Regions from separate parts of the Streptomyces sp. NPDC102259 genome, predicted to be linked through region 1. Evidence: riboswitches for the same ligand, from Rfam matches in the RefSeq annotation. Region 1 holds a riboswitch; each other region holds the start of a gene.
What was found. Region 1 has a riboswitch for cobalamin ahead of ACIRPU_RS05750 (energy-coupling factor ABC transporter permease). Riboswitches for the same ligand answer to the same signal wherever they lie in the genome.
Positions count from the first base shown of each region.

Region 2: it holds a riboswitch for cobalamin, as region 1 does, so the genes downstream of both, ACIRPU_RS34505 (CbtB-domain containing protein) here and ACIRPU_RS05750 (energy-coupling factor ABC transporter permease) in region 1, are expected to answer to the same signal.
Region 3: it holds a riboswitch for cobalamin, as region 1 does, so the genes downstream of both, ACIRPU_RS03645 (prenyltransferase/squalene oxidase repeat-containing protein) here and ACIRPU_RS05750 (energy-coupling factor ABC transporter permease) in region 1, are expected to answer to the same signal.
Region 4: it holds a riboswitch for cobalamin, as region 1 does, so the genes downstream of both, ACIRPU_RS25305 (cobalamin biosynthesis protein) here and ACIRPU_RS05750 (energy-coupling factor ABC transporter permease) in region 1, are expected to answer to the same signal.

Region 1 is NZ_JBIWMA010000002.1:247,965-251,161, forward strand. It holds gene cbiQ (cobalt ECF transporter T component CbiQ) at 1-206, opposite strand, end outside; gene ACIRPU_RS05745 (energy-coupling factor ABC transporter substrate-binding protein) at 213-629, opposite strand; gene ACIRPU_RS05750 (energy-coupling factor ABC transporter permease) at 626-1,375, opposite strand; cobalamin riboswitch at 1,405-1,617, opposite strand; gene ACIRPU_RS05755 (PucR family transcriptional regulator) at 1,868-2,944, shown strand; gene ACIRPU_RS05760 (hypothetical protein) at 3,054-3,197, shown strand, end outside.
Region 2 is NZ_JBIWMA010000021.1:73,774-76,970, reverse strand. It holds gene ACIRPU_RS34510 (enoyl-CoA hydratase/isomerase family protein) at 236-1,336, shown strand; cobalamin riboswitch at 1,416-1,558, shown strand; gene ACIRPU_RS34505 (CbtB-domain containing protein) at 1,595-1,816, shown strand; gene ACIRPU_RS34500 (CbtA family protein) at 1,841-2,602, shown strand; gene ACIRPU_RS34495 (hypothetical protein) at 2,818-2,973, shown strand; gene ACIRPU_RS34490 (FAD-dependent oxidoreductase) at 2,970-3,197, shown strand, end outside.
Region 3 is NZ_JBIWMA010000001.1:815,348-818,544, forward strand. It holds gene ACIRPU_RS03640 (SCO2322 family protein) at 1-323, opposite strand, end outside; gene ACIRPU_RS03645 (prenyltransferase/squalene oxidase repeat-containing protein) at 320-1,570, opposite strand; cobalamin riboswitch at 1,692-1,833, opposite strand; gene ACIRPU_RS03650 (phosphotransferase) at 1,911-2,648, shown strand; gene ACIRPU_RS03655 (serine/threonine-protein kinase) at 2,661-3,197, opposite strand, start outside.
Region 4 is NZ_JBIWMA010000011.1:230,469-233,665, forward strand. It holds gene ACIRPU_RS25300 (cobyric acid synthase) at 1-548, opposite strand, end outside; gene ACIRPU_RS25305 (cobalamin biosynthesis protein) at 545-1,543, opposite strand; cobalamin riboswitch at 1,643-1,785, opposite strand; gene ACIRPU_RS25310 (hypothetical protein) at 1,916-2,137, opposite strand; gene ACIRPU_RS25315 (anion permease) at 2,172-3,197, opposite strand, start outside.

The DNA.
Region 1 (3,197 bases):
ACCCGGTAGGCGCGCCACAGCCGCCGGCGCGGCACACCCGCGGGCCCGAGCAGGATGACGAGCGCCGTCACCAGGACCAGGGCCGCACCGGGCCAGGGCGGCAGGGAGATGGCGAGCACGGTGAGGCCCAGTCCGAGCACGGCCTTGTCCACGGGGTGGCGGTGGCGCCAGCGGCTGCTGTGCGCCGCCGCGTCGATCGGCAGCACGCGGGCTCAGGTCCGTTCGGGAGCGGACGCGTCGGAGGCGCTCTCGGACCTCTGAGCGCTCTCGGACACCTTGGCGTCGGCGTCCCCCTTGGCTTCCCCCGTGGCGTCCCGCTGGGCCAGGGCCCGGAGTTCGCCCTGCCGCCGCCCCCGGTGCAGACCGAAGTAGTAGGCGAGGACCCCCGCGCCGAGGGCCGCCTGGAGGGCGAAGAGGGCTGACTCGATCTCGCCGGACGGCGGTTCGTACAGGGGTGAGAACCAGGGTTCGTAGTCCGGCCGGATCTCGGTGATCGTCGTCTCCGCCTCCGTGTCGGCGCCCGTGAACGGCTCCTCCTTGTGGTCGCCGAGCCCGAGGGCCAGCGGCAGGACGGCCAGCGCGGCCACCACGAACAGCAGCAGGGCGTTGATCTTCGCGTTACGGCTCACCGGGCCACCGCCCCGGCACCGGTCCCGGCGTCGGTATCGGCGTCGCCTTCGGTCCCGGCGTCGGCATCGGCTTTGGTCCGGCCGGTCGGCACGAGCACGCCCAGCCTGGTCAGTTCACCCTTGCTGGACTGGGTCAGCAGCCGCATCACGAACACCGTGAGGAGCCCCTCGCTGACCGCGAGCGGGATCTGGGTGACGGCGAAGATGGAGCCGAACTTGCCGAGCGCGCCCGGGAATCCGCTGCTGGGGTCCGGGAAGGCGAGCGCCAGCTGCACGCTGGTGACGCAGTAGGTGGACAGGTCGGCCACGAACGCGCCGAAGAACACCGTGACCATCAGCGGCACGTCGAACCGCCGCAGCAGCCGGTAGACCGCGTAACCGGCCCAGGGCCCGACGACGGCCATGGAGAAGACGTTGGCGCCGAGCGTGGTCAGGCCGCCGTGGGCGAGCAACAGGGCCTGGAAGAGCAGGGTGATGGTGCCCAGCACCGCCATGATCGGCGGCCGGAACAGGATGGCGCCGAGCCCCGTGCCGGTGGGGTGCGAGCAACTCCCGGTCACCGACGGCAGTTTCAGCGCGGACAGGACGAACGTGAAGGCTCCGGAGGCGCCGAGGAGCAGGGTGCTCTCGGGATTCTCCTTGACCTCACGGGTGAGTGACCGTACTCCGTGGACGACGAATGGCGCGGATGCGACGCCCCAGGCGATCGCATGCGCCGGAGGCAGAAAACCCTCGGCTATGTGCATGGCTGAGCAGACCCTCTCCAGCACCTCGTGGATGGTTGACGTGCCTTGGCCGGTCTCCTGGCTCACGGGTACCACCGCCCGTGCTCCGCCTTCCCGGGTCCCAAGGACCCAGTGGCTGCCCGCGAGGGCCGGAGCCGGACTTCCCGATCACAGTGGCGAGGGCCGCACCGGCATCACACCGGATTTCCCGTTCACCGAGGCGTGGTGACAGTAGTGCCCGCACAGAGGCTCTGACAAGCGGAGATGCGAGGCGCGAGGACGGCGGACGACGTCGCCCCCGGCGCACGCCGCCGTCCGAGGGCCCGACGAAATGCCGTGACCGTACGGTCGGCGTAGGGCCCGCCGACAGGGCACCGTCGGTCAGGCCGACCTGATCCGAACGACAGGCCCTGGGCGGCCCCGCAGCCCGCCGGACGCACCCAAGGGCACTCCGCCGCCGTACCGTTCGGTGGGAACATGTGTCCGACCATGCTTCATCCGAACGGGGAGACCATGACCGGCCCGCACGCGCCCGAGCCGTTCCTCGACGGATTCGACCGGATCCTGGCGGACGCCGCGACCACGGGCCGCAGGCTGACCCGCGACGAGATCGAGTCCCGCCGGGCGCTCGGCGCACGGGCGGCCGAGGCCGGACGCGGCTGGCGCGGTCTGGTCCGCGCGCATCTCGCGGCCGGCCGGGAGAGCCGTCCACGGGACGCCGATCCCGACAGCGTCCTCGCCGTCGTCGAACAGGCCGTGGACGCCTTCGCCGACGGCTACGAGCGCGCACAGCGGCTGGTGATCCGCGAAGAGGAGGCGGCCCGCCGCGAGTTCATCGACGACCTGCTCCACGGGCGCGGGCCCGCCGGCCAACTCGCCGCCCGTTCCGAACGGTTCGGCCTACGGCTGTCCCGCGCCCACGCGGTCGCGGTGGCCGAGGGCCCGGAGAGGTACGACGAGACCGACCCCGTTCCCCGGCAGGTGGCGGACGAGCTGTACGGCCGCTTCGAGAACCGCCGCATCCTGTTCACCACCAAGGACGGCCGGATGGTGTGCATCGCCCCCGCCGACCAGGACGAGGTCCTCATCCACTTCGCCCAGCAGGCCCGCGCCGCCGCGGGCCGGGCCCAGGTCGCCATCGGCCGGCCCAGGCCGGGCCCGGTCGGTATCGGGCACAGCTACGAAGAGGCCCTCAACACCCTGGACGTGGCCCAGCGCATGGGCCTCGACGAGCCGCTGCTGCGCGCCTTGGACCTGCTGGTCTTCCCCGTCCTGGCCCGGGACCGGCAGGCACTGGTGGACCTGGTGCAGAGCGCTCTGGGACCGCTGGAACGGGCGCGCGGCGGGGCACAGCCCCTGCTCGACACCCTCACCGCGTACTTCGACACCGGCTGTGTGGCCGCCGCGACGGCCCGGCGGCTCTCGCTCAGCGTGCGGGCGCTCACCTACCGCCTGGCCCGCATCCACACGCTGACCGGCACCGATCCCACCGACCCCGCCCACCGCTACACCTTGCAGACCGCGGTCATCGGCGCCCGACTGCTCGACTGGCCGACCAGACCCCTGAACCCGGCCGAGGTCTCCTCATAGGGGTACACGCTGCGCTCGACGGCCGGGTGGGAGAATACGTGCCCAGGTCCACGCTGCCGTGGCGGCCGGGCGTTTCGGGGGCATGCAGGACCGGAAGGAAGCGTGCGGCATGATCGAGTGGGTGTCCCTCCGGGCCGGCGCCCGGCCCGTGCCCCAGCCCGTCTCCACCCCGGTGGTGTGGGCCACGGCCTTCGGCGGCGCGCTCGTCCTGGTGGCCGTGCACAACATGCTGGTGGGCTCGGACCGCCCCGGG
Region 2 (3,197 bases), on a different contig from region 1:
GCGAGCCCTGTCCGCGTGCCCGGTGCGCCACCGGCACCGGCTGCCCGGTGACCGACCGGGCTCCTTGCCTCCACGGGGCCGGGGCTTCCCCGGCGAGCACGGCATGGAGAAGATCGTCCTGGAGAGGATCGTCCTGGAGAAGATCGTCCATGACCTGTGCGTCCCAGTGGATCCTGGAAGGAAGCGACGAGATCATGCGCGTCATCGTGGCCCGCGGCCTGACGGAGGCATCCGGATGAACGACATCGAGGACCCCGTCCTGCTGCACACCGCCGGCCGAGCCGCCCACATCACGCTCAACCGACCGAGGGCCATCAACGCCCTGAACCACACGATGGTGCGCCGGATCGACGAGGCGCTGGCCGTCTGGGAGCGCGACCCGGGCGTCGGGGCCGTCGTCCTCTCCGGGGCGGGGGAGCGCGGCCTGTGCGCGGGCGGCGACATCCGCGCCGTCCACGACGACGCCCGCGACGGCGACGGCACCGCCTCGGCCGCCTTCTGGCGCGACGAGTACCACCTCAACGCCCGCATCGCCCGTTACCCCAAGCCCTACGTCGCCCTGATGGACGGCATCGTGATGGGCGGCGGTGTCGGCGTCTCCGCGCACGGCAGCGTCCGGGTGGTCACCGAGCGGTCGAGGATCGCGATGCCCGAGACCGGCATCGGCTTCGTGCCGGACGTCGGCGGCACCCATCTGCTCGCCCGCGCCCCCGGCGGACTGGGCACCCATCTCGCCCTGACGGGGGCGCAGATCGGCGCCGGGGACGGGGTGTTGTGCGGGCTCGCCGACCACTACGTACCGTCCGGGTCGCTCCGCGACTTCGTCGACGACCTCGCCGAGCTGCCCGTCCGGGAAGCCCTGGACCGCCATGCACAGCCGCTGCCCGCGGGGGAGTTGGCGGGGCGCCGGGAGTGGATCGACAGCTGTTACGCGGCCGACACCGTCGAGGAGATCGTCCGACGGCTGTTCGCCCACGGCGACCCGGCGGCCAAGGAGGCCGCTGAGACCCTGTCGGCCAAGTCGCCCACCGCACTCAAGGTCACCCTGGCCGCCGTGCGCCGCGCCGCGCGGCTCGGCGCGCTGGAGCGGGTGCTGGAACAGGAGTACCGCGTCTCCTGCGCGGCCCTGACCACGCCCGACCTGGTCGAGGGCATCCGGGCCCAGGTCATCGACAAGGACCGCGACCCGCGTTGGTCGCCGGCCACTCTCGCCGAGGTCACGGCGGCCGACGTGGAGCGCTTCTTCACTCCGCTCGGCGAGCGTGAACTCGGGCTGCCCGGACCCGATGCGACCCCGGATGCGACCGCGGAGGCGGCCCCGGAGGCAGCCCGGTGAGCCGAACCGACGCGGTGATCCGGGCCACTTGGCCGTGGAGAGGGGTATCACGCCAGGTGGGGCGGTATTGGCCGACGGCCCCACACGCGGTACCGTCGCTCTGATATCGACGACGGCGAGACGGAAGCCGGTGGGAATCCGGCACGGTCGCGCCACTGTGGACGGTGTACCCCGAAGGGGCGCACCGCGAGTCAGACCCGTGGCCGTCGTCATGTGCACCACCGAGATGGGACGCGAACTCCCAGAGGAGGTCTTGCCATGGCGCAGCATGTCGCCCAGCCGACTACCAGCACGCCCGTCGTACCCGCCAAGTTGCCGTTGAAGGACATCGCCCCGTGGGCGGTCTTCTTCGGCGTCCTGATGCTGGTCCTGCTGTACTTCGTCGGCGCGGAGCAAGGCGCGACCGCCGTCGTCTCCGGCGAGGACGTTCACGAGTGGGTGCACGACGCCCGCCACCTGCTCGGTTTCCCCTGCCACTGATCCGAGGGGAACCCCAGCACACCCATGAACTCCGCAACGGTAAGGAATCTGCTCGTGCGGGGCATGCTCGCCGGCCTCGCCGCCGGCGTGCTCGCCCTGATCGTCGCCTACTTCCTCGGTGAGCCGAACGTCGACAGCGCGATCGGCTTCGAGGAGTCCCACGCCGCAGGCCACGAGCACCACGAGGTGGAACTCGTCTCCCGCAGCCTCCAGTCCACGGCCGGCCTCGCCACCGGCGTGCTGATCTACGGGGTGGCCTTCGGCGGCATCGCCGCCCTCGCCTTCTGCTTCGCCCTCGGCCGCGTCGGCCGGTTCACCCCGCGGGCCACGGCCCTGCTCCTGTCGGGGACCGCCCTGCTGGCCGTGTACGTCGTGCCGTTCCTGAAGTACCCGGCCAATCCGCCCGCGGTCGGCGACGCCGACACCATCGGCAAGCGGACCACCCTGTACTTCCTGATGATGGTGCTCAGCGTCCTCCTCGCGGTCGCCGCGGTGATCCTGGGCAAGCGGCTGGCGCCGAGGCTGGGCGCCTGGCACGCCACCGTCGCCGCCGTCCTCGGCTTCGTGCTCGTCATCGGAGTGGCCTACGAGTTCCTGCCGGCCGTCAACGAGGTGCCGAGCGACTTCCCGGCGGCCCTGCTGTGGCGGTTCCGCCTGTCCGCCCTCGCCCTGCAGGTCACGCTCTGGACGGGCTTCGGCCTCGTCTTCGGCGAACTGGCCGAACGGCTGCTGCACCCCAGGCCCGCCACGGTGACCGCGGGCACGCCGGTGGCCGCCCCCCGGTGACCTGACCGGCGTCACGACCCGACGAGAGGGCCCACGGAAACCATCCCGGGGGCCCTCTCGCGTGCGCGGGCCCGCCGTGATGATCGTGGCCGCACGTCGGGACCGGTCGGCGCCCGCGCCCGAGACCACCGACCTGCGGCCTGCCCAGGACCGGGCGTCCGCGGGCTGAAAGCCTCGCCCCGCCGGCCCGTGCCGAGGACTCCGAGCCCGCGCCGGTGGCGAGGCCCACCCGCTACGCCCCCTCCACCTGCGACCCGCTCCACCCCCTCCACCTGCGACCCGAGGACCTGGTCGCCCGTACGATCGAGTCCGCTGCCACGGCCCGCGTTCCGCTCACGGGCACCGGCCGGATCCCTGGGGAGGGACTGTGATCGCCGTAGTAGGCGCCGGACTCATGGGCGCGGCCACCGCCTGGCAACTGGCCCGCGGGGGCCACGAGGTCACGCTGATCGAGGCGTACGACGTCGGCCACCGGCACGGCAGCTCGCACGGCAGCTCACGGATCTTCCGGCGGGCGTACGCCGACCCTCTCTACGTACGGCTGACCGGACAGGCGTACGAGCAGTGGCGGGAGCTGGAGGACGACAGCTCGACC
Region 3 (3,197 bases), on a different contig from region 1:
GCCGCCGTGCCGAAGTCGATGACCAGGGCCACCCGCTTCGTGTCGTCCCGCGCGGGCGTCCTCGCGCAGATCGCCGCGAAGGAGGCCGCGCCGCGCGGCTGCGAGGCGTCCTGGGAGTCCGCGCTCACCGCGAACCGGAAGCCCTGGACGTCGCCGTCGGCGGGGCGGGCGGTGGACGGCCCCTGGGTGGCGTACGTCCAGCGGTCGCCGGAACGGTCCCAGAAGGACCAGTAGCGGTAGCCGGCGGCCTGGGCCGACTGAACCGTGCCGGTCAGGGACAGCAGCAGCGCGGCGAGGACGAGGGCGGCGCACCGGCGCGTCACGGCTGTCGCTTCCTGCCACGGCCGCTGATCAGGAAGCCGATGCCGATACCGACGACGAGGAAGACGCCGACGATCCACCAGACGCCGTAACCGGAATCCGAGTCGTCCTTCTTGTCGGCGTCGGTGTCGGCCGCCTGATCGGTGGCCTTCGTCGCGGCCTGCGGGGCCGGGCCCGTCGCGTTGAGCTGGGCGACCAGGTCGGCGCCGCCGAAGTGGCGGGGGTCGGCGCCCATCGCGTGGGCCGCGAAGATCAGCTGGGCGTAGGCGGCGGGGCCGCTCTGCTTCGCCCAGGCCGCGGAGTTCTGCTCGAGCCAGCCGAGGGGCTTCTTCGCGAACTTGGTCCACCCCTGCGCGGCGAGGGCGACGACGGCGTCGGCGGTGTTGCCGTAGTCGGGCTGGTCCTCGGCGCCGGGGAGGGCGGACTTCAGGTAGCCGGCTTCCTGGACCGACTGGGCGAGGTACGCCGAGCCGTTGCGGGCGAGCTCGAACGGGGTGAGCGGCTCGGGGGAGTTGCCGCAGGCGTAGCCGTCCTTCGGCGCCGTGCCCGCCTTCGTCACGAACCCCTTGCCGAGGGCGCCGAGCACGCCCGCCGCCGTCGCGTCGGCGTTGGCCGCGAGTCCGCCCTTCTTGTCCGGCTGGTACGCGAACGCGCCGCCCTCGGCGTCGTCGTCGCACCGGATGGAGAGCTTGACGAGAGCGTCGTACGACGACTTGCCGGCCTTCTTCACCTGCGCGGGCTGCTGCCCGGCCGCCGCCATCGCCCCCGCCACGACGGAGGTGGAGTTCGCGTCGCTCGCGCCGCCGGGCGTGTAGCTCCAGCCGCCGTCGGCGTTCTGGACCGACTTCAGCCAGGTGACGGCCTTCTCGGTCTCGGCCTGGTGACCGCCCAGCGCGGCCAGCGCCTGGACGGCCGCCGCCGTGCTGTTGGTGTCCACCATCAGCTTGGCGTCGCACGCCTTGGCGGTGTCCGCGCGGAACGCGGCGAAGGCGCCGTTCGCGCACTGCTGCCCGGTCAGCCAGGCCACGGCCCGGTCGGCGGGAGTGACGCCCGTGGTCCGCTGCGCGAGCAGGGCCAGCGACTGGCGCCAGACGCCGTCGTACGTCGGATCGGTGGTCCCGTACAGCCCGTCGGATATCGCCACCGACGGGGTTGGGGTCGGGGACGGGGTGGCGGCGACGGCGGGGACGGCGACACCCAGCACGACGGTGGCGGCGGCCAGAGCGGCGGCGCTGCGGCGGATGTTCATGATCGGCGGGTGCCTCTCCCGGTCGGTGAGGTCACGCGGCCGGGCAGCACGGGACATCCCGGCGGCTCGGCTCCGTATACCTCGACGGTGCCGTGCGACGACGGGCCTGCCGACGCACGTGAGCCGGTCACGGTCCCGTACCGGGCGATCCGGCTTGCCACCGCGCCTACTTGGACGGCTCGGACGGCTCACGGTTGCGGGTCAGCGCCGGAATTGCACCGGCTTCCCCCTGTACGGGCGTGATGACGACGCGGCCACTCTACCGGCAGGTAGCCGGACGCCTGAGGGGTGGCTGTGAAAGCGCCCCGGGAGGGCCGGGAAGCCCCGATATCTTCTGACCATGACCCATACGGGGAGGGCGCCGGGCGGGCTGCCGGGCGAGCTGTCGGGCGGACTGCCGGGCGGACTGGCGGGCGGGCCGTTCGCCGAGCTGCCGGGCCGACTGCTCGGCTCGGGCCGAACGGCCGACGTGTACGAGATCGACGAGGCGTGGGTGCTGCGCCGCGACCGGGAGGGCCGGGAGGACTCGGCCGTCCTCGCGGCCGTGATGACACATGTGCGCCGGCACGGCTACCCCGCACCCGCCGTACGGCCCTCCGGCGCACGCGCCGACCTGGTGATGGAGCGGCTGGACGGGCCGACGATGCTCCACGCGTTCGGGGCGGGCGCCCTGGACGCCGAGGAGGCGGGGGCCGTCCTCGCCCGGCTGCTGCGCGAGCTGCACGCCCTGCCGGGACGGCTCTCGGCCGACGCCCGCATGCTGCACCTGGACCTCCACCCGGACAACGTGATCCTCACGCCCGACGGCCCCCGGGTCATCGACTGGGCCAACGCGGAGGAGGGGCGCCCCGGGCTCGACTGGGGCATGTCCGCGGTGATCCTCGCCCAGGTGGCCGTCTCTCCCCAGCCGATCGCCGGCCCGGCCCGGGCGATGCTGACCGCGCTGCTCGCCGACCCCTCCGAGGAGGGCCTGGCGGAGGCCCTACGGAGACGGGCGGCCAACCCGACGATGAGCCGCGAGGAGACACAACTCCTCCTGCCGGCAGCTGAGTTGATCAGGTCGACGGCGGGCTGCTGACCAGTAGTAGCACTACTGGGCCGCCCGCCAGACCGTCATGTCCGCGGTCACGAAGGCGATGTCCGGCAGCGCGGTCGACTTCACCTGGATCACGAGCAGCGCGATGTCCCCGGAGGGGTGCTTGACGCAGATCTCGCTGCCGGCCGCCGCCGCGGCGAGGGGGAGCCGGTGGCTCTTGGCGCCGGTGAGGAGGATGCGGCACGAGTCGAGGGAGCCGCCGGGGTCGCCGTACAGCATGGAGAACACGCTGGTGTCGCTCTCCAGCGCGCAGCCGGTCTGCTCGCAGGTGAAGCGGATGTCCCCCTTGCTGTCCTCGCGCCGGACCGGCTCCCTGACGTCCAGCGAGGTCTTCGCGTCGAGCCACTGGAGGGGGTAGGCGGTGGCCTGCGGTGTCTTGGGCGTGGTCGAGGAGGGGGCCGCACCCTCCTCCGCTGTGCGGTCACCGGCCACCGAGTCCGGCGCGGCTGTCGACGAGGACGCCGACGACCGCGTGGACCCGGACGGACCGGGCGTCGAGGACGCCCCGGCCGTGTCCCGGTCGCGGAGCCG
Region 4 (3,197 bases), on a different contig from region 1:
GTGCCGAAGAACGAGGCGAAGACGCCCCCGCGGTCGATGTCGCCGACGACGAGCACGGGCAGCCGCGCGCCCCGCGCGATCCCCATGTTCACGATGTCGGTCCGCCGCAGGTTGATCTCGGCCGGACTGCCCGCCCCCTCACAGATCACCGCGTCATACGTGCCCCGCAACTCGGCGAGGCAGTCGAGAACGGTTCCGAGGAGTTTCTGCTGCCGTCCGCCGTGATACCCACGGGCGCTCATCTCGCCCACCGGCTTGCCGAGGAGCACGACCTGACTGCTCTGTTCACCGCCCGGCTTGAGCAGCACGGGGTTCATCAGCGCGGTCGGCTCCACCCGGCAGGCCTGAGCCTGCATGGCCTGGGCTCGCCCGATCTCGGCGCCCTCCGTCGTCACGAACGAGTTCAGGGACATGTTCTGCGCCTTGAAGGGCGCGACCTTCACCCCCTGCCGCACCAGCCACCGGCAGATCCCGGCCGTGACGACGCTCTTGCCGGCGTCGGAGGTGGTGCCGGCGACGAGGAGACCCCCGCCCAGACCCCCGCTCATGTCGTACGCCCCTTCAGCTGGTTCCCCTGGTTCCTCTGGTCGCGCTGGTTGCTCGCGACGATGCTCGTGGCGACGACGCGCGCGGCGACGGTCACGCCGAGCGCGAGCAGACCGACGCGGCGGGAGAGCCGCGCGGCACGTTCGATGTCCCGGGCGACGACGGGCCGCCCGGCCGCGCCGTTCAGCACGGGCCGGTGCTCGACCCGCCCGGCGTACGACAGGGTCCCGCCCAGCCGCACCCCGAGGGCGCCCGCGAACGACGCCTCCACCGGCCCGGCGTTGGGGCTCGGATGCTTACGGGCGTCGGCCCGCCAGGCTCGTACGGCGCCTCGGGGATCGCCTCCCGCGACGGTGGCGAGCACGGCGGTCAGCCGGGCTCCCGGCCATCCGGCGACGTCGTCGAGGCGGGCGGCGGCCCAGCCGTACCGCAGATACCTCGGCGACCGGTGACCCACCATCGCGTCCAGGGTGTTGACGGCCCGGAACCCGACCAGGCCCGGCACTCCGCCCACGGCTCCCCACACCAGCGCCCCCACGACGGCGTCGGAGGTGTTCTCGGCGACGGACTCCACGACCGCCCGGGCGATCCCGTCGGCGTCCAGCGCCTGCGGATCCCGCCCGCACAGATGCGGCAGCCGCTCCCGGGCGGCCTCGACGTCCCCCGCTTCGAGCGCCCGCCCGATGGCCCGGGCCTCCCGGACCAGCGAACTGCCCCCGACCACGGCCCAGGTGGCGGCGGAGACCAGAGCGAGTGAAGCGGCGGGGGAACGGCGTACGGCCTGCTCGGCGACTGCTCCCAGGGCCACGACCCCGCCCGCGCACACGACGGCGTGGAGGGCGCCCTGTCCCCGGTGGTCCCGCCACAGCAGCCGCTCGACGGCACCGGCGGCCCGCCCGAACGCGGCGACCGGATGCCCTCGGCGCGGATCGCCGAGCAGCAGGTCGCCCAGGAGGCCGGTGGCGGCGCCGTACGCGTAGAGGCGATCGGCACGCATCGGCTCAGCCGGCCGTGGGGTCGGGCAGCGACCTGGTGCTGTACCTCAACGGCCGAGCGAGCATGGCGATATGTCCTCACTCAGGGTGTCCACGCCCTGGTTCGACGAGACCGGCGGCGAGAGTTCCTGGCTCCCGGGGGTTTCTACCCCGGTCACAGTGGCGGGACCGCGCCGGATTCACACCGGCTTCCTCTTCTGCTGCCGTACATGGCTCGGGCAGTCCACCACGGCCCGCAAGAGCCGTCAACTTGCTGTTGACCTGCGAGGCTGGAGTGTGCAGAACCCCACACGGGGCCGGTCGGCGGGGCCGCGAACGCCAAGGGGTGCGGGACGGTGATCCGTCCCGCACCCCAGGGGTGTTCGGATGGTGCGTCAGGCGACGATCAGTGAGATCCCGTACGCCACCGCCGCCGCGCAGGCCGCGAAGCAGGCGTACGTGCCGGTCACCGCGAGGGTGGCCGAGCCGCCCTGCGCCGACGCGCGTTCCTGCCGCGACAGGCCCATGATGCCGAGGGTGAACAGGGCGACGAGGCCTACGGTGACCACGAGGCTGACGCCGAAGACGGAGCCCAGGGCTGCCCAGTCGATCTTCATGCTGCTTCTCTTCCTTCGTGCCGGGTGCGCGGGCTCAGACGGCCGCGGCCGGCGGAGCGGCGGGGGTCGCGGGCTCTGCGGACGGGGCGGGGATCGTGGCCGTCAGGTCCGCCGTGAGGCCGGCCGTGAGGTCCTCGGCCAGGATGCCGGCGGGCGGCGGGGTGACGGCGGCGATCGCCGTCGTGACGACGCCCGCGGGCTCCTCGGGCTCGTTGACGTTCGAGGCGTCGACGACCTCGCGCCGGGAGACCTTCCAGATGGCCGCGCTGGAGGCGATCAGGAAGACCGCCACGAGGGCCGTGCCCCAGTCGCCCAGGCCGGTGACGGCCTCGGCGAGCGCGCCCACCAGGGCCGCGGCCGGGAGCGTCAGGCCCCAGGCGACGAACATCCGGGTCGCCGTCGACCAGCGGACCACCCCGCCCTTGCGGCCCAGCCCGGCGCCCATCACGGCACCGGAGACCGAGTGCGTGGTGGAGAGGGAGAAGCCGAGGTGCGAGGAGGCCAGGATGACCGTGGCCGCGCTGGTCTGGGCGGCGAAGCCCTGCTGCGGCTGGAGGTCGGTCAGGCCCTTGCCCATGGTGCGGATGATCCGCCAGCCGCCGAGGTAGGTGCCGAGCGCGATGGCCAGGCCGGCGGAGAGGATGACCCAGGTGGGCGGGTCGGAGTCGGGGGCCACGACACCGCCGGCCACCAGGGCCAGGGTGATGATGCCCATCGTCTTCTGCGCGTCGTTGGTGCCGTGCGCGAGGGAGACCAGGCCGGCCGAGGCGATCTGGCCCGTGCGGTAGCCCTTCGCCGCGGCCTTGCCGTCGGCCTTCTTGCCGAGGGTGTAGGAGAGGCGGGTCGCGAGCATCGCCGCGACGCCCGCGACGATCGGCGCCGCGATCGCCGGGATCAGCACCTTGGTGACCAGCGCGTCACCGTGCACCGCGCCCGTGCCGGCCGACGCGATGGTGGCGCCGATCAGACCGCCCATCAGGGCGTGCGAGGAACTGGACGGCAGGCCCACCAGCCAGGTCAGCAGGTTCCAGAGGATCGCGCCGACCAGGGCGGCGAAGAT